Regions from separate parts of the Paenibacillus sp. FSL W8-0919 genome, predicted to be linked through region 1. Evidence: riboswitches for the same ligand, from Rfam matches in the RefSeq annotation. Region 1 holds a riboswitch; each other region holds the start of a gene.
The links. A riboswitch is a leader RNA that binds a small molecule or an ion and turns the genes downstream of it on or off. The one in region 1 is predicted to bind thiamine pyrophosphate.

Region 1 (4,769 bases):
GACTTCGCCGATCAGATTGGCAACCTCGGCCGCATTGCCCCGCACCAGGGAAACCTTCACTTCACGCATGATCCGCAGGGCCGAATCGGTCCGAAACGGCGTGGCCCCCGCTCCTACCGGATCGAGGAGAACCGGGACGCGATGCGTATTGGCGGATTGCCCGGCAATGATCATCGCATCCACTTGTTCGCGGGACAGCGTGCCGATGTTGAGCACGAGCGCTCCGGCAATTTGGGCCATATCCGCCACCTCGTCGGGGGAAAATGCCATTACCGGCGACGCGCCCAGCGCGTATAAGCCGTTGGCCGTAAAATTCGTAACCACCACATTGGTCATGTTATGGACAAGAGGCTTCTGCTGCTGCACCTTCGTTAAAAGCCCCGCAAGCTCCGAATCCCATGTATTTCCGCTCATTGCCATCATCCTTTCCCATTCTTTTCTTGGTTTTTGGCATATGACATACGACATATGAAACCCATAATCTCATCTCAACCCGAATTCTGATTCATTCTCAAAATGCATGACCTTTCGTAACCCCTGTCTGTCCCATAACTCAAATGCTCAGCGCCCATACCCCTTGGCATTGACCAACGGCTGGAACGGCACGGGCCATTCCTCCTGCTTGTAAGCCATGTCCCAGAACATATACTCCAGCTGGCAGCTCAGCATGAAATGCTCGCGCATCCGCTCGCGCTCCTTCATCGTCGCTCCTTCCGCCCACGCATCCACACGGCCAAGGAACTTCCCTGCCGCATCCTCCCCTCGATTCCCGTAAAAATGAATCCATTCATGGAACGGATGGGTGCGATCCGGCTTAACTTCATCCAGCAGTCTGCGGCCGATCTCATAATACGTCCACGGACAAGGAAGCAGGACCGCCATAATTTCGCCGAGGGTTCCCTCATGCGCAACGGTCAGCATGTGACGGATATAGTGGTGCGCAGACGGTGCAAGAGGGTAGCCCTGGAGCTGCTCATAGTTCACTCCCGCGACCGAGCAGAAATTTTGATGCGGATGCACCTCGCTGTTGAGGATAAACGCAATCTGTTCGTTAAACGCCGCCATATCCTCCCGGCTCGTGCACTTGGATATGGCGATGCCATAAATGCGAATGTAGGCATTCAAATACTCGAAGTCCTGCTTCACGTAGTGAATCAGCTGGTCGCTGTCCAGCTTCCCGGCGGCAATTCCCCGCACGAAGGGATGGTTTATAATCGCCTCGAAAATTCCGTCCGCCTGCTGGCGAAGCTCTTGGGTAAACGTCATTGTTATCCCCACCTCCATCTTGAAATGAAGAGCAGGAAGTCCTCCTAGCGACCCGGCAATCCCGGTAATCCGGGCATTGGCAGCCAAGTATCTATTGTATGTCCCGCAACCTTCGCATACCCCGCATCTTTTTCATATCGGCAACGGTTGCATCCGGGAACCTTTGCAGATCCGGCAGCCGTTGTACCCGGCTACATGTGTATATCCGGCAACCCTTTATGTACTCGGCCAACCCTTTATGCACGGCATATGGCAACCTTGCATGCTGCTAGCTCGTACTCGTGCGCTATCGTGCTGGGCAACGAAGATGCAGAAAATTTACGTTCTTCGGAGCATGACAAACAAAGCCGCCCCGAAAAACGGAGCGGCTTCAGCAATAGTCCTCTTGCCCGGCAGAAGCAGGCGCAAAAAGGACTCTATCCGTGAAGGCTCCACTTTCCTACGCTAGTACGAACTAGATCAGGTTCAAAGGGTCCAAGATACGCTCTTGTCTCAGCCGCTGACGGCTCCCCTAGTGGACTTCCTATTCTATTGACTATTACTGTACATAGGTTTGGCGGTGGTGTCAAACGTTTCCGTGTTTGCTGCAATACTCGGTAGATATAACCCCCTAACCCCCTTATTCCAGAAAAGAAGTTGAATTTTTATTTCCGCAAATGCCATCAATTGACCTATGCTTACTTTATTGAAGCGGTATTGTCATTTCGAGCTCTTTCAGGAAAATAGGTTTTTTGTATTCATGGGTGACAAAGACTGGCTGTTGATCCGAATTTAAGGCCGGGAATTCGGTTACGTAAGCATTATTTTTGGCATCAATTAACCTCGTCTTCGTTTCCTCGGAAGGAATGATGTACATGTCCCATGGGTAAAAATTGTACTTGCCTTCCAAATCCTCGAGGATCAACTCGGTTTGCTGAAGGGGGTCAGTGACTTCTTTCCGGTAATGTACGATCGTCTTATCTTTTAAGCGTTCCACTTTCGTCACTAACAGGCGGCCTAATTCCCCTTGAGGAATAATTAGAGGATGATCGGTCGACGGTTCATGCTTCATCGGCACTCTAATTCCATATACCGGCACATCCCCGCGCAAATACGGACGGAACGTAATGGACTTTGGCGTAACAAAGGGTACTTTAAATTGAAAGATTCCTAATTGAATATGTGTATCGTCTTCCACGTAGCCATCTCCTACCATCTCATAAGGTTTGAACTCCATTCCAGTATCAGTAATAGCTAGGATATCATACATGGGATCTTGCGCTTTAGCTGCCGGCCGCCTGTATACTAGCTCCACGTCCATCGTACCCGTACCGGATTTAAAGCCTATTTTCTTAATCAGCAGGGTGGTTTCTCCATCCGTTGCACTCCTCATCGGCATCCATGATTTCGTTCCGGAAACGGTCTTTTTAATGGGAATTGAAAAATCCCAATGACCTTTAACTCCGTCCACGTTTGCTACCTCGATCGTTAGTTCGAATTCATCCGGTAACTTCTGTTTGAATGGCAGCAAGCTGATTTGTCCAATTCCTGTTTGGCTATCAATAGGTAGAGGACCGCTGCCACCGACACGGTCTGCGTATGGCTTGCCGTCAATTTTGAATTTGATTCCGTCTATGAAACCATGCCTACCGGAGAATCCATCCTCAACCTGTTGTATATAACCGATGGAGAGACGATCACCGTCATACATCACCTCTTGAATTTGCAGCGTAATCCCGTTGTCGCTCACAGCTTGCAAGACTTGCGCCGTCATTCCATTTTCAGAAGCTGTTTTCAAGGCTGTTTCGCGAACGTACTGGTGCAGCTCCTGACGCTGGAAAACAGAACCTACGAACGGTATTTCTTGTAGTACGGATGCCATAATAGGGGAGACGAAGCCGCTGCCGAGTATCACTGCGCAGGCCACAAGGGTTCCGACTGCGGCTAGCGACAAGCGGCGGATAATCCGCTGTGAGCGGTTATTATGAAGCATGCCTGTACAATCCTCGCTGCTAACACTGTACCGGACACGCTCCATCAAACGGTCTACATCGGTCTCCATTGATTCATAGGATCGTTTCGCATTCTGAATCTGTTGGTCGATCATGAACTCCTGCCTCCTTTAGCGATCGGTTAAGTTTTGCTCTTCCTCGTGCCAGTCCAGATTTCACCGTTCCTGTCGGCACGCCGGTAATGTCTGCGATTTGCTGGACGCTCAGCTCTTCAAAATAGTGAAGGACGATGGGAATGCGCATAATCAGCGGCAATCGTAAAATCACTTCATACATCTCGTTGCTCGTTGCCAAACGCAGAACGGTCTCCTCAGTACTAACGGACAATCTTTCGGGAAGAAGATTAGTTACGATCTCGCGAAAACTTCGTCGCTTTGCCATTTTGCACTCGTTTATGACGATCTTCGCCAGCCAAGGAAAAGGATCTCGCAGCTGATCATACGTCCCCATCGCATAATATGCTTTGATGAATCCGTCCTGGACGCGGTCATCGGCTTCGGCCTTGCTGTGAGTCAAGGTATACGCAAGCCTGTACAATCGGTTCGTATACTTCTCCATCCAGTCCCTTAGTCTTTCTTCCTGCTCCACGACTCTCACGCTCCTTTCATAGGTAATATGCAGATCAACCGCTGTCGGTTCCCAAAGCGCTCAAAAAAGCAGTAGCTTGCGCAAGTCTAATCTTAACTACAGGGCATAATTTTGAAAGAATAGAATCTGGATCATACATTTGCTCAAGTTGCGGAAAAAGTCAGGAACCATGGCAATATATTCCTTTTCACACCATCGAACCGTCCAATTGTTACCCGGTGGCAATGCTTAGTGTTTGACGAATGCGAAAACACTGGACAAACGAAAGCAGCCTGTTGAGCGGACTCAACAGGCTGCTTTTACTAGTATCCCATCATACTCTCTATATAAAATGGGGGCAGGACACGATTTATTTCTCCAAGCCGTAAAATTCATACAGCTGATCAATCATCAGGTTTGCCGCCAGAATGCCACCTGCGGTGTTCCAAATCGCGTCATCGACCTTATGGGCTTGACCGTTCTTAACGACGTTCAGGTTTTTCCACAACGGATCGTTGACCCATTCCTGCTCGGTCTGGTTGGCGCCGCCGTCGCCGGTTTCGTACGTGAAGTAGAACAGTCTGTCGGCATCCACCTCAGGAAGCCGTTCCTTCGTAATCTCGTCCACGAAATTGTCCTTCGCGTTCTTCGTCATCTCATTACGTGCGATGCCGATCTGATCGAAAATAACCCCCGAGAAGGTGTTCGTATGGTAAACGCGCGTCTTTCCGGCCATGAAGCGCACCACAGAAACGGTCTCATCCAGCTTGCTTCCGGCTTTCTCCTTGAAATCCTGAATACGCTGGTCGTACGCCGCGAGAAGCTCTTCCCCTTCGCTTACCTTGTTCACTGCCTGTGCGTAGAGCTTGAAGTTGTTCTGCCATTCTCCGCGAAGATCCTCCGCAAATACCGTCGGCGCGATCGCCTTCAGCTGCTCATACACTT
Region 2 (4,769 bases), on a different contig from region 1:
ACGACAATGCTCGCCATGATCAGCAGATCGGTCTTCACATTGTTAAAGCTGGCGAACATTTTATCCGCTACGTATTGGAACTCGTTCGGATCGATCAGCACCTCCATGAAGGAGGACATGCTGGAGAACAAGGTTCCGAAGATCATGCCGATTAGGAGGAGGAAGTAAATATTGTTGCCTTCCCTCCGGAACAGAAGCCGGTATAACACGCCGGCGAACAGAATCATGGCCCCGACATTGATCAGGAAATTTGCGTTGCTGCCCAGTTTGTACAGCGTAAAGGAACCGAATACGAAGATGACTGTCGTCTGAATCAAAATATATAAAGAATCCAATCCCATGACGCTCGGCGTCAAAATCCGGTTATTCGTGACCGTTTGGAACACCGTGGTAGACAGGGCGATCGCCCCGCCGGTCAGAATAATGGCCAGCACCTTCTTGATTCTTCGCGGGAAGGCGTAATCCCAACTGCCGCCAAGATCGATGAACAGAAAGGCCGCCACCAGGATAATTGCCACCGCGGCCAGCAGGCCGATTTTGGCTCTATAAGTCATAAGCCTTTCTCCTCATCAGTAAGTAAATGAAAATACCGCTTCCGAGCACGCCCACGGTCAGACTGATCGGAATTTCGTATGGGTATATGATGATCCGGCCAAGGATATCGCAGAACAGAACGAATCCGGCCCCTAGCAGCGCGGTATGGGAAAGGCTTTTTTTCAAATGGTCTCCCAGATACAGGCTTACAATATTCGGTATGATCAAACCGAGAAAAGGAATCACGCCGACCGTCAACACGACGGATGCGGTTACCAGCGCTACAATGACCAAGCCCAAATTAACGACGCGCCGGTAATGAAGTCCAAGGTTCGTGGCGAATTCCTCACCCATGCCGGCAACCGTGAATTTGTTGGCGAACAGGTAGGCCAGAATGACCAGCGGAACGCTGATATACAGAAGTTCGTACTGTCCCTTGATGATCATGGAAAAATCGCCTTGAAGCCATGCGGACATGTTCTGAATGAGATCATATTTATAAGCGAAGAACGTAGCGATCGAGCTTACGATGTTCCCGAACATGAGTCCAACGAGCGGAATAAAGATCGCATCCTTGAACTTGATCCGGTCCAGGATCTTCATGAAGATAAACGTGCCGGCCAGAGCGAATACAAAAGCCACCAGCATTTTCACAAGCGGTCCGCTTGTCGTGAATACGAGCATCGCAACGAGAATTCCCAGTCTTGCGGAATCCATGGTTCCCGCCGTTGTCGGCGATACGAATTTGTTGCGGCTAAGCTGCTGCATGATCAATCCGCAGATACTCATGCTGACTCCCGCCAGAATTAGACTGACTAGACGCGGCAAGCGGCTGACGAGCATAATATGCTGTTGTTGTTCCGTCATGGAGAATAAGTCCAGCGGCGAAATATCCTTGACTCCGATAAATAAGGAGACGATGGAAAGCGCCACAACGGCTGCGGCTAAGTAAATGATCTTCATGGCTCTTCCTTCTATGCATATGTCTCTAAATCATTTCGTCAGCTCGTAATTCAGTTATCATTCTCATTGAGATTGATTATCAATTACGTTCTGATAAGCATTATATCACCCTCATTCTCAACCGACAAGTATAATTGAGAATCAAACTCAATTAAATTATTAATCTTTGCATGATTTGTTCATCAATTGTTCATAATATGAAGCTTGGCAGAAATTAGCCGTTGTTGTCCTCAATCCTTCCATTGTTCTCCTCGCCCTCTCTTATAAATAGGAAATAAAAAATCCCTTCCCCTGTTTTAGCTCCCAATCACGGGGTATTTCATCTATAAATTCTCAATCACAGGGTTGACAATGACCAATGTGATATAATAACATACTAACGGAAGTATTATTTCTTACAATTAGTAAGTTGTTAAGGAATAATAATTCAACATATTTCAGCGATCACCTTAATGCATATTTGCTTGAATGATAGGACATCTTTTTATCAGGCGTATGCAATCCAAACCATGACTCAGGAGGGTTTATCAACATGTCTAAAGACTTCCTTACCGCACTTAAAAATCGCCGTTCCTACTATGCGATCAGCAAGGATTCCGTCATCTCCGATGAGCGTATCCAAGAAATCGTGAAAGATGCCGTGAAATACACGCCTTCTTCCTTCAACTCCCAAAGCGCACGCGCGGTCGTTCTGCTTGGTGAGCAGCATGACAAGCTGTGGAATATTACGGAAGGCATTCTGAAGGAAGTGGTGGGCGACGAGCAAGCATTCAAATCCACCGCTGAGAAAATGGCCTCTTTCCGCGCAGGCTATGGCACCGTGCTGTTCTTCGAGGACAACGATGTCATCGCAGGGCTTCAGCAAAACTTTGCGCTCTATGCCGACAACTTCCCGGTATGGGCGAATCAGTCGAACGGCATGCTTCAGCTCGTCGTTTGGACAATGCTGGAAGCCGAAGGACTGGGTGCTTCCCTGCAGCATTACAACCCGCTGATCGACGAAAAAGTAAAAGCTGAATGGAACATTCCTGAAAACTGGAAGCTGATTGCACAAATGCCATTCGGCAAGCCGGCTGCTGAGCCAGGGGACAAGGAATTTGCTCCGCTTGAAGATCGCGTGAAAGTTTACAAGTAAGCGAAACAAGACCAAGAGCCGCCATCAGGAAGCCTATTAAAGCTCCTCATGGCGGTTTTTTGCTGCAGTGACATTGTTTTTTCGATGCCGAGACGTTACAATTACCAAGTAAGAAGCCGCCCTCTTTCGAAAGCTTGGACCGGCCGGCATCTAAGCAAAATTTCATATCTTGTGTTGCTGTACTAGGGGTGCCTTGTGCTGAGAAACGGCAGGACCGCCGTTAACCCTTACTACCCGATCTAGGTCATGCTAGCGTGGGGAAGTGTAGCGTTCATGTTTATGTATTTTTCGCGTAGACATCGCCGCACTTATCCCTTAGGGTGCGGTTTTTTGCGTTATTTTGCATTCTCAAATTTATGCTGCAGGAGGAATCTACAATGAATGAGTTAGCATGCGGAACCAGCCGGATTGTTGGCTGCCGGTTCTCGGTATTTCCGATGACGGACCGCTTCGTCGAAGTGATTGTGGGGGCGTTGGAGTCTGTGCATACGGATAAGGTATGGATTCATACCGATGATGTCAGTACTTGTGTTCGCGGACGTGCCGAGCACGTATTTGACGTTACCCGTGCGATATTCGCCCATGCGGCAGCTTCCGGCGTACATACAGTCTTTAATGGGACCTACTCCATCGGCTGCCCAGGCGATACGGATGCGGATGTCTATATGTCTGAGGATTCCGGGGTGTTAAACAGCGAGCTTGGACCACACGCGGATATTGAAACCGCCTGCCAGTTCGCCTTGTATCCGCTCGGAACCGAGCATTATATGGATATTATCTACGGAGAAGTGCAGCGCGCCAAGGAAAAGGGAACCTTCGGGGGCAGCGTCCATTACGCAAGCCGTCTCGACGGAACGCTCACTCGCGTATTCGAATCCCTCGAGGATGCGTTCAAGCATGCCATCCAGACAGATACCAGCCACCTCGTGATGACCGCTGTCGTCTCCGCGCACAGTCCATCGCCAAAGCAGAATAGCGTATAATATGCACGCTTAAGCAGACAAGGACCCGGCGATATGCCGAGTCCTTGTGCTATCCACCGCGTATCCTTGATGAATTAAACCCAAGCAAGCGAGATGATTACGAGCAGGATAAAGAGAACCAGTATAATACCCGTTGATGTGCCCCAAACATCTCCACCATATGCTCCGCTCATGACGATCCCTCCTGGATTTATTGAAATACGTGATGTCATCACATATTAAGGTATGAGCCGGAAAGAACGACGGTCACGGCAGCTGTACCGCTTGTCTTTTCCCCCAGCCGATGGCCTTATTCTTCATATCCGACAAGCAGCTGGCCTCCGTAAGGGAGCAAAACCTGCTCGCACAGCTTCATGAGCTGATGCGATTGCCGGGTACGGTACATCGCCTCCAGCGCTTGCACCAACCGCTCGCTAAAATGCGGATCGAAGCCGGAGACCAGCCGGAACAGCGTCTTCCCTTCCCCCGTCCATTGCCGGTTCACCCTCAGGACAAACTCGCAGAGCAAAGTCGATATTTTTTGAACGGTAAACCAGGCTTCCCCGTCCCCTTTGGCCTGCTTAAGATCCATCATGTATTCGGTGATCATGTACCGGGCTGCGTCAATATCGGACATCGTTAATGGCAGCGGGCCGTAATCCAGATCAGCCTGGGCCTCCCCGCGAATGGCTTCCCCTTCCGGTAGCGAGCAGAGAACAACGCCTTCAGCCATGATCCGCTGCAACGTCGGATTCGCCGCAACGATGCCTGCGTCAAAATCTTCGCGATAGCCGGAGCTAGATAAAATAAACAGCTCTACGATCCAGCCGGCAGCTTCAATCGTCCTTCTCCTCAGCCCTTCGCCTTCTCTCTCTACAATGATCACGTCAAGGTCTGAGTGCTCGTTATGCTCTCCCCTGGAAGCACTGCCCCCCAGTACAGCCAGCAGACAATCCGGATATTGTTCCGACACGACCTTCCTTGCGGCCTGAATCGGCTCCATCTTCATGCGTATTTCCCCCAAACCGCTCATATCTTCAAAAAAAGGGCTCAAAATAGTAAATTCAGCGAAAACCCCAAACGTACCTCAATCATATGGTAAATAAACAAATATCCTTATGCAGATAACGAAAGTAGGGATCCATTCGATGAATTACATTAACATGCTGTCCAAA
Region 3 (4,769 bases), on a different contig from region 1:
TAGAGGTCCCCCGGAGCTCCTCCGGCAGCAGGACGTTGTCCTCAATCGTCCGCCACGGGAACAAGGCCGGCTGCTGGGGCATATAGGCGATGCGGCCCTTCTCCCCAGTGACCTCCCGCCCCTCCATGAGGACCTGGCCGGCATCAGGCGCAATCAATCCGCCGATGATGTGAAAGAGCGTGCTTTTTCCGCTGCCGGAAGGGCCGATGATCGATACGAATTCCCCTGGAAGCACCCTAAGCGACAGCTCCTCCAGCACATGCACTTCACTGCGCCGCTCGCGGAACACCTTGCGAATCCCCCGGACCTCCAGGGCAGGAGCGGGGGCGGCGGCTGCGCCGCCGGTTGAATTCAAGATGGAATCAGTCGCTCGCTGCGGCATATGGGCAGCCTCCCTTCTTTATTAAGATCCCTGATTTCAACCTTATCTGTAACCTGGATTTGAAAGAACCATTTAAATCTGGGGAGCAGCCGCGATGCTTAGAGGAACCCTGCATGTATTTGCCCCGAATCCCGGTCCAATCGTTCAACTTATGAAGCAGAGAGCATCTATATGGCCAAGCCATGCCAATCAATGCTTCCGGTTCCAGCGGATCAGCCGTTTCTCCAGCAGGGTAATAACGCCTACCATGAGCAGGCTGAGCAGCACGATAACCAGAATGGCCACGAATACGCGATCGGTCCGGTACCCGGATTTTTGCAGCATCATATAATAGCCGATTCCCCGGTCAGACCCGATCCATTCCCCGATGACCGCCCCCATGACCGAATACGTGGCCGCGATCCGAATACCGGAGAAGATGGATGGCAGCGCGTGCGGAAGCTCCAGCTTGGTGAAGATTTGCCACGGCGTGGCTCCCGTCATCTGCATATAATTCATCATCGTGCGGTCGGTCCGTGCCAGCCCGTCGAGGGCCGCTACGGCTACGGGGAAGAAGCAAACGAGCGTAATGACGATGACCTTCGGCAGCATGCCGAACCCGAACCAGATCATGAGGAGCGGGGCCAAGGCGATGGTCGGCACGTTCTGGCTTAAGATGAGAAGCGGATAAAGGGCTGTTTTGAGAAAAGGTACCCTGTGCAGAGCCAAAGAGAGCAGGAGTCCGATACCGGTTCCGATGGCAAATCCGATCACGGTTAACTTTAGGGTAGCCCAGGTGTGTTCCATAAGTCCCGACGCCCCGGTGATGGCTTCATGCCCGATAGCCGTCGGCGCAGGCAGAATGAATTTCTCGATATCGAACATCCAGACCGCAGCCTGCCACACGATCAAAAAGAAGAGGACCGCCACGACGGGCGGCCATATCGAGCTCCACCAGCTTTTCATGGACGGTATTTCTCCGTGAGCTTATCCATGCTGATGCCCTGCGGATGATGTGCGATTTTGACTTGGGAGATGATGCTCGGACTCCCGGCTTTCACCAGCGCATCATGCATGCGCTCCACGATACGGAGCAGCTCGGGCAGCTCGCCTTCCATCGTTGTTTCCAAAGCATGGACCTCGTATTTGACGCCGGAATCCTGGATTACCTTAATGGCTTCATCCACATAAGGGATGCTGTCTCCGCCGTCCGGCGTACGCGGAATGACTTGAATGCTCAGCAGTGTATTCGCCATGAGTCAATCGTCCTTTCGTATATGGGTTCTCATTTGCACGGCCGTTAAGCCTCATGCCGATGAGCCGCGAAGCAGCATTGCAATGCTGCGGGGAGTGCTTCTCCTATTTGTCAGGCAAAAACTCATTCGTAAACGCGCGCTCCGCGTCCAATTCCTTCTCCAGCAGCTTGCGCTCAAACATCCAGTCGGCATATCCGGACCAAACCTCGGCCTTCTGCTCGCCCCAGCGCGGCGCGTCATCTTGATAGCGCGGGCTGAGCCACTTCTGGCTTTCCAGCACCAGCTCGGCATCCAGGTCGGGAACTGCCTTCGACAGCAGTGCCGCGGCATCTTCCGGATGGTCTATCGCATATTGATAGCCTTTGGACGTTGCGCGCATGAACGCTTTGACAAGCTCCGGGTCATCCGCGATCAGCTTCTCGTTCGTTACGATGACCGGCGTATAATAATCCAGCTGTTCGGAATAATCCTTCACGTAGATCATGTCCAGCGGCTCGCCGCGAAGCTGGGCTTCAATGCCTGTCCAGGCATAGTAGATCCAGGCGAAATCAATATCCCGCTTAACCGCCGTAAAATAATCGGCGTCTCCGATGTTCACGATGTTGACCTTGTTCACATCGGCTCCATCGATCTCCATGATCGATTTCATGACGGCTTCCTCAATCGGAGAGCCCCAGCCTCCGTAGGATTTTCCTTCAAAATCGGAGGCCTTCTGGATGCCCCGATCCTTCGGTGCAGCGAATCCGGACGTATTATGCTGAATGATGGCTGCGATCGAAACCAGCGGCAGCCCCTGTGTCCGGGCGAGCGTTACGCCCTCCTGATAGCTGATGCCGAACGGTACGTTGCCGGAAGCGACCATCGCATCGGTTCCCCCGGAGCCCGGCTGTACGATTTGCACGTTCAGCCCTTCCTCCTCATAATATCCGAGCTCCTTGGCTGCATATAATCCGGTGTGGTTCGTGTTCGCCGACCAGTCCAGCATCAATTGGACATCGCGGAGCTTGGCCGGCTGTTCTCCTTCTCCGGCAGTCTCTTGTTTGCCGGGCGCGCTTCCGCCGTTCTGGCCGCTTGCCCCGCAGCCGGAAGCGACCAGAAGCAGGACGCAGGCGAGCAGCAGAGAGAGCCATGTACGTTGTTTCATCGTGTTTCTCCTCTCCTTATATGTCTTCCATTTTCCGTATTAACTTCATAACAACAACAAAAAACGCCCCGATCGTATCGGAGCGCATGACGGCGTAAGTATATACTACGGCTTATGAACAGCCGCAATCCTATGGCTTCCTACGCTGGCATTACCCAGATCAGGTATAAGGGTCAGTATCTCTATGGGATACACTCTCAGCCGGCCGATTCCAGCTCCCCCGGTATTTATGAAGTTACGGGTTATACTTCCGTTATTATAGACCTACCGGAAGCACCTGTCCAGTACGGGAACGCCCCATGCCTGAAGGCGATTTTCTACGTTCGTATAGGTCGCCGGGGTGAGTGGCTGTCCAGGCATGGAAGACCCGAATGATCCAGGCGACCCATAGGAGTCTCTATATGCGGGCGGGCAACCTTAGACCTGGCCTGTTAGCGCTGGAAAAATTCAATCCATTCGCCTTCCGGACCGTGCACGAAGAAATAGCGGTAGCCGTTGGGCAGCGTGACGATTTCCTCATCCAGATGCGGAACGTCCAGCTCCTTCACCCGTGCATATTCCGCTTCAATGTCGTCCGTGCTGACGGCAAAGTGATGCACCGTTCCCTCCGCAGGAAGGGAGTCGCTGTATCCTTGAATCAGCTCGACCTCGGTTTCATCGCTGCCGTTAAAGCCGAGGAAAGCCAGCTGGATGACACCGTTCGTGTGCGTCAGACGGTCCTTGAGCTCAAGGCCGACCACCTTCGTATAGAAAGCGATCGTTGCTTCCAGATCCCTTACGACAATGCCTACATGGTCCAATCGTCTTTGTCCCATTTTACAAGAACCCCTTCCATGAAACTATGCTAGGATATAAAACCAAAGATACGTTGATATGAAAGAATAATACTACATAAACCCCATGTGTCAAGTGGGGATTGAGTGACTACAATCCCGGGACAATTCCGCAAATAACGATTCTACGCGGCCTATATGCCTATAAATATCCAGTTGTTGGGCGCTTCTTTCTTTACTTTTCCTCGGGCTAAAAGTATGATTGGATATGGAAACGCTTTAATTCGAAAGACCTATTCATCATGAATGACCAAGCCTACCTTTTGTTTCAGGGAGGGATATGAATGAGCCCGGGTCCATCCGATTCCATATATATTCGGCTCGCGATTGGATACGCATTGATCCAATGGATATTGGCCCTGTGGATGCCGGACGCTTTATTGCTTCACCGCATCTTAGCCATTATGGCTCCGATAGCCGCATTCGCGTATTTGATCGGGGTGATTGGCAGTCGGTATGAGCAAGGCCATCTTCGCAGATTTTGGCTTCTGATTGCAGCCGGATTGGCCGGCGATGCAATAGGGCGCATCCTGTATGCGGGTGATGAATGGATTGGAGGGGTGTTTGGCGGATCCATCCGGCTGGCGGAACTGTTCTGGAGCTTGGAAGCTCTATTGTTCGCCGGTGCCCTGATTTACCTGTTCAGACGAGTGCAGGGTCCGCTGCGGGGCGCTCGGTTTACCCTGGACATCATCATTGTTGCGATTACCTTGATGACGGTGGGGTGGGAGTATCTCATTAAGCCGGAGATGGAGAGCGGGACGGATACCGTCTGGAGGTCGGCCGGAGGAGCGATGCTCTATCCGCTGTGCGGAATCGTACTGATGTTCTTTACGCTGGTCGTGTATTTTAACACTAAGCAGCTGCACAAGCGGGCGGTCATCTTCCTGTGCCTTGGTGGAAGCGCATTTGCGCTCGGGGATGTCCTTCGGATCTTTCTTGATAGTTTCATGAACATCGGAGCAGGCCTATATGTATATCCGCTGCACAGCCTCTCTGCATGCTTTATAGGCTTTGCGGGTGGACAAACGCTGCCTCGAAGGGGGAGGAGATCCCTATCCGAGAAGAAGCCGTGGCCGGCAGGAACCTTGATCGTACGATATTTGCTGCCCTACAGCGTCCTTGGCGGAATGTTTGCCCTGATGGCCCATCGGTTCGGGGGATGGAGCGGTCTA
Region 4 (4,769 bases), on a different contig from region 1:
TCACGGGCGCCAAATTCCTTGGCTTCGTCCTCCGCCCTCATTGGCGGATAACCGTTCTCCTGGAAGCCGGGAGCTCTCCTTGCCGCCAGCCTGGGCGATGCCATCCTGGAGACCAGCTGCCCTTGACGGATCTCCCAAATATGGGTGGCCGCCTGCTCGGCGATTCGCATCTCGTGGGTAACCATCACGATCGCCGTCCCGGCCTGGCGCAGCCGTTCGCACATCTCCAGAATCGCAAAGGTATTCCGTGCATCCTGGCCAAACGTAGGCTCATCCAGCAGCAGCACCGCCGGCTGTCTGGCCATGGCTGTGGCCACGCTGAGGCGGCGTTTCTGGCCCGTGGATAGCTGGTATGGATGCCGGCTCTCCTTGCCGTCTAGTCCGAATCGCTCTAGCGTCCGGCGGGCCTGCTCAGCCGCCTCATCCGCGGACATGCCGTCCACCAGCAAGGAGTACGCCACCTCATCCGTAACGCGCTCCGTCACGAATTGCAGCTCGGGATTCTGAAATACGAATCCGATTCGGCGGAGCATCCGTTCCCTTTGTTTGCGGTTTCGTCTTCCTTTCCCTAACGGAACCTCCCCCCCGCCGAGGAGGTACATGCCTTCCGCATTCAGCAGCCCCATCAGGCTCAGAAGCAGCGAGCTCTTCCCCGCTCCGTTCGGCCCGACAATCGCAATAAAATCGCCCGGATACACCTCCGCCCCTTGGACGGTAATAACGGCTTTGTCCCACCGCTTGCCTGAGAACTGGGCCAGCTGAACGGCAGGCTTGCTCTGTTCTGCCGACGTAAAGTCGGCTCCGGTAAGCCGTCCGGACTCCTCAACGGAATGGAGTCGTTCCCGGTTCTGTAGCCGAGCGGCTTTTCCCAAATCCCTGGCGAAGGAGTCATCCTGGCGGGATCCGCCGGAGGAGGTTCCAAGCGGTGCAAACACCTCCATGCCGGATGGGGACACTGCATAATCGTCCCATACGCCGGGATACCAGATGCCGAATTCCTTCAGCTCCCGCGAATAGCGGGCGAATACGTCGGCCGGCGTGCCTTCACCCAGAATCGTCCCATCCGGGCCAAAAAGCACGACCCGGTCTGCATATTCAGCCATTTCTTCAATCCGGTGCTCCACGATGATCAAGGTGCGCCCTGCGGACACAGCCTTCACCGCCGTCCAGATTTGCTCGCGGCCCTCGGGATCGAGCAGCGCCGACGGTTCATCCAGCAGCAGCACCTCCGGCTCCAGCAATAGGGCAGAAGCCAGTGCAAGACGCTGCTTCATCCCTTGCGATAAATGCGCGATTTTGACATGGAGCGACTCCAGCTCCAAGCCGACGGCTTGCAGCGCTGCCTGCATCCGCTCTTCCATCTGCTCCCGTGGAACGCATTGGTTTTCCAGGACGAATGCCAGCTCCTCGTCGACGAACGGCATGCAGAACTGGGTGTCCGGATCCTGGAACACATATCCCCAGGAAACGGGAAGCTTCTGCGCCTGGCATTTCATCGGCACCTCCGTCGCCCGGGGAATCATCCCGCTCAGCACCTGAAGAAGCGTCGATTTGCCGCAGCCGCTTGGACCCAGCAGCAGCACCTTTTCTCCGCGGGCGGCGGAGAACGAAAGATCTTTAAACATCAGCCGCTCCTCGCCCGGGTATTTAAGGCGCAGCCCTTCTACATAAAGCGCCGGTTCCTCCTGCGGATCATTAGGCGCATCCACCGTGTTTACGAAGTGTACGCCCGTTTGCATTTTAGACATGGCGCGAATCGTCCAGCGCCTCATATTCTTTTTGCGATGCCGGACGCAGCAGGGAGGTTACGCCGGTACGCTCCAGCGCTTTGGCGAGGACGAGCATCAGAAGGCCTGCAATGACGGCGCCGCTGAAGATCCGCATGCCGTATTTCGCCAGGAACATCCAGGTCTGAAGATCGTCCGTGTAGCTGTAGAAGAAATCAAGGAGCATCGAGCCGACGGCGGCAGCGGCCCCCGCCAGAGCCACCGTGAAGGCAGAAGAGCTGCGGTAGCGGGTTGCGGCAAATACGAGCTCGGCCCCCAAGCCTTGAATCAAGCCGTACATCAGGAGCGTAAGCCCCCACCCGCTGCCGAACAGCACTTCGACATGCGCGGCTGCAACCTCTGCAATGATCGCCACGCCAGGTTTCCGGATCAGCAGATAGGCCAGCGTCGCCGCGGCAAACCACATGCCATACAGCAATTCGTCCGCTTCGAAAAAGAGCGGCTTCAGCAGGTTGTATACCGATCCCCAAAAGTGATACACCACGCCCAGCACCAGCGATACAAGCACCGTCACCAAAATATCGCTCAGTCTAAGCCCTTTTCTCGGCTGAGCCCCCATTATGCCTTGCCTCATCGTTTCCATCGTACAATTACCCCTCTCCATCGCAATTTTTTAAAAGTGGAAAAAAATCACAACAAAAAACCGTCTGGAAACGCGCAGACGGAAATTAGGCCCTAATATGAGCAGGGTCGGATATTCTCTACGCTGGCATTACCCAGTTCAGATTAACGGTCAACAGCGGATAGCAGCTGCAATCTCAGCCTGATTCACTCAAGCACCCGTATTCCCTATTCGGTTTTATGTTAACTTTAAAATACACAGCCTTTCCTGATTTGGCAAGGGTCTTTTTTTCTTCAAGGCCTGTTTGTTGATTTCCAGCCGATTCTATGTCAATATCAGAGTGATTGCTTTTCAAGCATCATCGATAGCTTAGGTCTTTGCACAAAAAAGGAGAATAACATGGCCAAACGATTGCTGCGTCTGATGACAGAGCTCTCCTCCCGAAAGTGGTTGTCCCATTTGGTGGGGCAGTTCTCCCACAGCCGGTTGAGCCGTCATCTGATCCCTGCATTTATTCGAATATACCAAATCCCGGCGCATGAAGCGGAGAAAGAGCTGCATGAATACCGCTCGCTCAATGAATTCTTCTCCCGCCGATTAAAGCTCGGCCTGCGGGCCATAGATACGACCGCCGACGCGATGGTGAGCCCGGTTGATGCGACGATTACCGCCATGGGCACCATCGATACCGGCACCATCCTCAACGTCAAGGGACAGGATTACACCATTGAAGAGCTGCTTGCGCAGTCTCCGAGAATCGAGAATTATGTGAACGGTTACGCGTTCGTCTTATATTTAAGCCCGACGGATTACCATCGCATTCACGCCCCCGTTACCGGCGTGCAGATCGAGCGGGAGCACCTCAAGGGCAAGGTGTATCCCGTCAACGATTTTGCCATGACCCATATCCGGTCGGTGCTTAGCCGCAACGAAAGGCTCATTACCTATATCAAGCATGACTTCGGTGAGGTTGCCGTGGTCAAGGTCGGAGCATTGAACGTAAGCAGCATCCGTTATGCCGACGAGAACGTGACGAAATGGCAGATCGGGGATGAGCTTGCATACTTCGAATTCGGCTCAACCGTCGTGCTGTTGACCGAGAGCGGCACCTTTACCCCCCGGGGAGATCTTACCCTCGGGACGACGGTTAAAATGGGCGAGCTGCTCGGCATCCTCCATCCGCCCGCAGACAAGAAGCAGAAGCGGGATGCGTGCTTGGAGAAGGAGCTGTGTACGGAAAAATAAGAACGTCCTTGCGGATGCCTTCATTCATGACCGCAATGACTCCCGTTGCGTCCCTATCGAACAAGGACAATGTTAGACCTTATTCTCTTCCCAATAGCCGGACGATCAGCCGCTGAAAGAAGCGGTCGGGCAGCCATGCCTTGATCCGCCCGGTCAGCCGGGTGCTGCGGGGAAGCCGGTACCGGAAGCTCGGATGCTTCATACCGGCGATTCGAGCCACCAACCTTGCAACCTCGAGCGGATCCCCGCTCTTTTTGGCGGTCCGTTCGGAGTACGCCAATACCCGCTTCAGCATCCCGCTGTATGGCGAACCCTCCCTCACCTTCAACTCCCCGAAGCTCTTCCTCCAGATCGGCGTGCCGTAAGCGCCGGGCTGCACCAGCACCACATCGATGCCTAGAGGCATCAATTCCATGGCGAGACTTTCGCCAAGGCCTTCAACGGCAAATTTGGAAGCGGCATACGGGCCGTACCCCGGAAAGCCAACAACGCCGCTGATGCTGCTGATCAGAATCATTTTGGATTTACCGGTCCGCCGCATCAACGGCAGCATGCTTTGCGTCACGGAGACGGTTCCGATCACATTGGTCTCGAGCTGTCGTCTCCACTCGCTGAGCGGCACCTCTTCCACGAATCCGCCGACCGCGATGCCTGCGTTATTCACCAGCACATCCAGGCGCCCGAGCTCCTGCTCCACGGAGCGTGCAGCTGCCTGTACCTGCTCTTCGCTGCAAATATCCAGCTCGATCACTCGAATCCGCTCAGCCACACCGAACTTCGCCGCCTGCTGCAGGAGCTCCCCGGCTGCCTCCGGCCTTCGCATCCCGGCTGCGACATCATACCCGCCTTTCGCCAGCTCGATGCTGATCAGCAGTCCGAAGCCGCTGGATGCGCCTGTCACCAGAGCTGTCTTTTGATTCGCCGCTTTCATAAACTCCATCCCCCCAGCTTTTTCAATCATGCAGTCGCCAGTTCCCTGCTTGGCCTTATACCTTGCCGCAACTCGAAAACCTCTTATAAACCGCTTCCGAATATCCGTAAACTGATCATACACGGGGTCGGTCCCAAGCTCAATCGTGAAACTTAGAGCTCGAGCATAAAGCCAAGGGGCATCACGCAAGTCCCATGTAAAAAGAGAGCCCTCCCGGACTCCCTTTTACGTTTAACTTATAAAA

Region 2: linked by a shared signal. The riboswitch ahead of NST44_RS15375 (YkoF family thiamine/hydroxymethylpyrimidine-binding protein) and the one ahead of tenA (thiaminase II) in region 1 are both predicted to bind thiamine pyrophosphate.
Region 3: linked by a shared signal. The riboswitch ahead of NST44_RS02555 (ABC transporter substrate-binding protein) and the one ahead of tenA (thiaminase II) in region 1 are both predicted to bind thiamine pyrophosphate.
Region 4: linked by a shared signal. The riboswitch ahead of NST44_RS10250 (ECF transporter S component) and the one ahead of tenA (thiaminase II) in region 1 are both predicted to bind thiamine pyrophosphate.

What each region holds. Positions count from the first base shown of each region.
Region 1 covers NZ_JBBOPV010000002.1:54,596-59,364, forward strand. Annotated here, with positions in the region: gene thiM (hydroxyethylthiazole kinase) at 1-414, opposite strand, end outside; gene tenA (thiaminase II) at 562-1,266, opposite strand; TPP riboswitch at 1,686-1,789, opposite strand; gene NST44_RS30495 (DUF4179 domain-containing protein) at 1,949-3,352, opposite strand; gene NST44_RS30500 (RNA polymerase sigma factor) at 3,312-3,845, opposite strand; gene NST44_RS30505 (ABC transporter substrate-binding protein) at 4,195-4,769, opposite strand, start outside.
Region 2 covers NZ_JBBOPV010000001.1:3,402,670-3,407,438, reverse strand. Annotated here, with positions in the region: gene NST44_RS15390 (iron chelate uptake ABC transporter family permease subunit) at 1-554, opposite strand, end outside; gene NST44_RS15385 (ABC transporter permease) at 544-1,497, opposite strand; gene NST44_RS15380 (nitroreductase family protein) at 2,030-2,632, shown strand; TPP riboswitch at 2,807-2,910, shown strand; gene NST44_RS15375 (YkoF family thiamine/hydroxymethylpyrimidine-binding protein) at 3,010-3,615, shown strand; gene NST44_RS15370 (sporulation protein YjcZ) at 3,690-3,788, opposite strand; gene NST44_RS15365 (nucleotidyltransferase domain-containing protein) at 3,905-4,603, opposite strand; gene NST44_RS15360 (class I SAM-dependent methyltransferase) at 4,743-4,769, shown strand, end outside.
Region 3 covers NZ_JBBOPV010000001.1:602,204-606,972, reverse strand. Annotated here, with positions in the region: gene NST44_RS02570 (ABC transporter ATP-binding protein) at 1-382, opposite strand, end outside; gene NST44_RS02565 (ABC transporter permease) at 572-1,327, opposite strand; gene NST44_RS02560 (thiamine-binding protein) at 1,324-1,617, opposite strand; gene NST44_RS02555 (ABC transporter substrate-binding protein) at 1,721-2,761, opposite strand; TPP riboswitch at 2,882-2,993, opposite strand; gene NST44_RS02550 (VOC family protein) at 3,193-3,576, opposite strand; gene NST44_RS02545 (diguanylate cyclase domain-containing protein) at 3,879-4,769, shown strand, end outside.
Region 4 covers NZ_JBBOPV010000001.1:2,318,072-2,322,840, reverse strand. Annotated here, with positions in the region: gene NST44_RS10255 (ABC transporter ATP-binding protein) at 1-1,748, opposite strand, end outside; gene NST44_RS10250 (ECF transporter S component) at 1,741-2,361, opposite strand; TPP riboswitch at 2,469-2,581, opposite strand; gene asd (archaetidylserine decarboxylase) at 2,749-3,594, shown strand; gene NST44_RS10240 (SDR family oxidoreductase) at 3,674-4,525, opposite strand.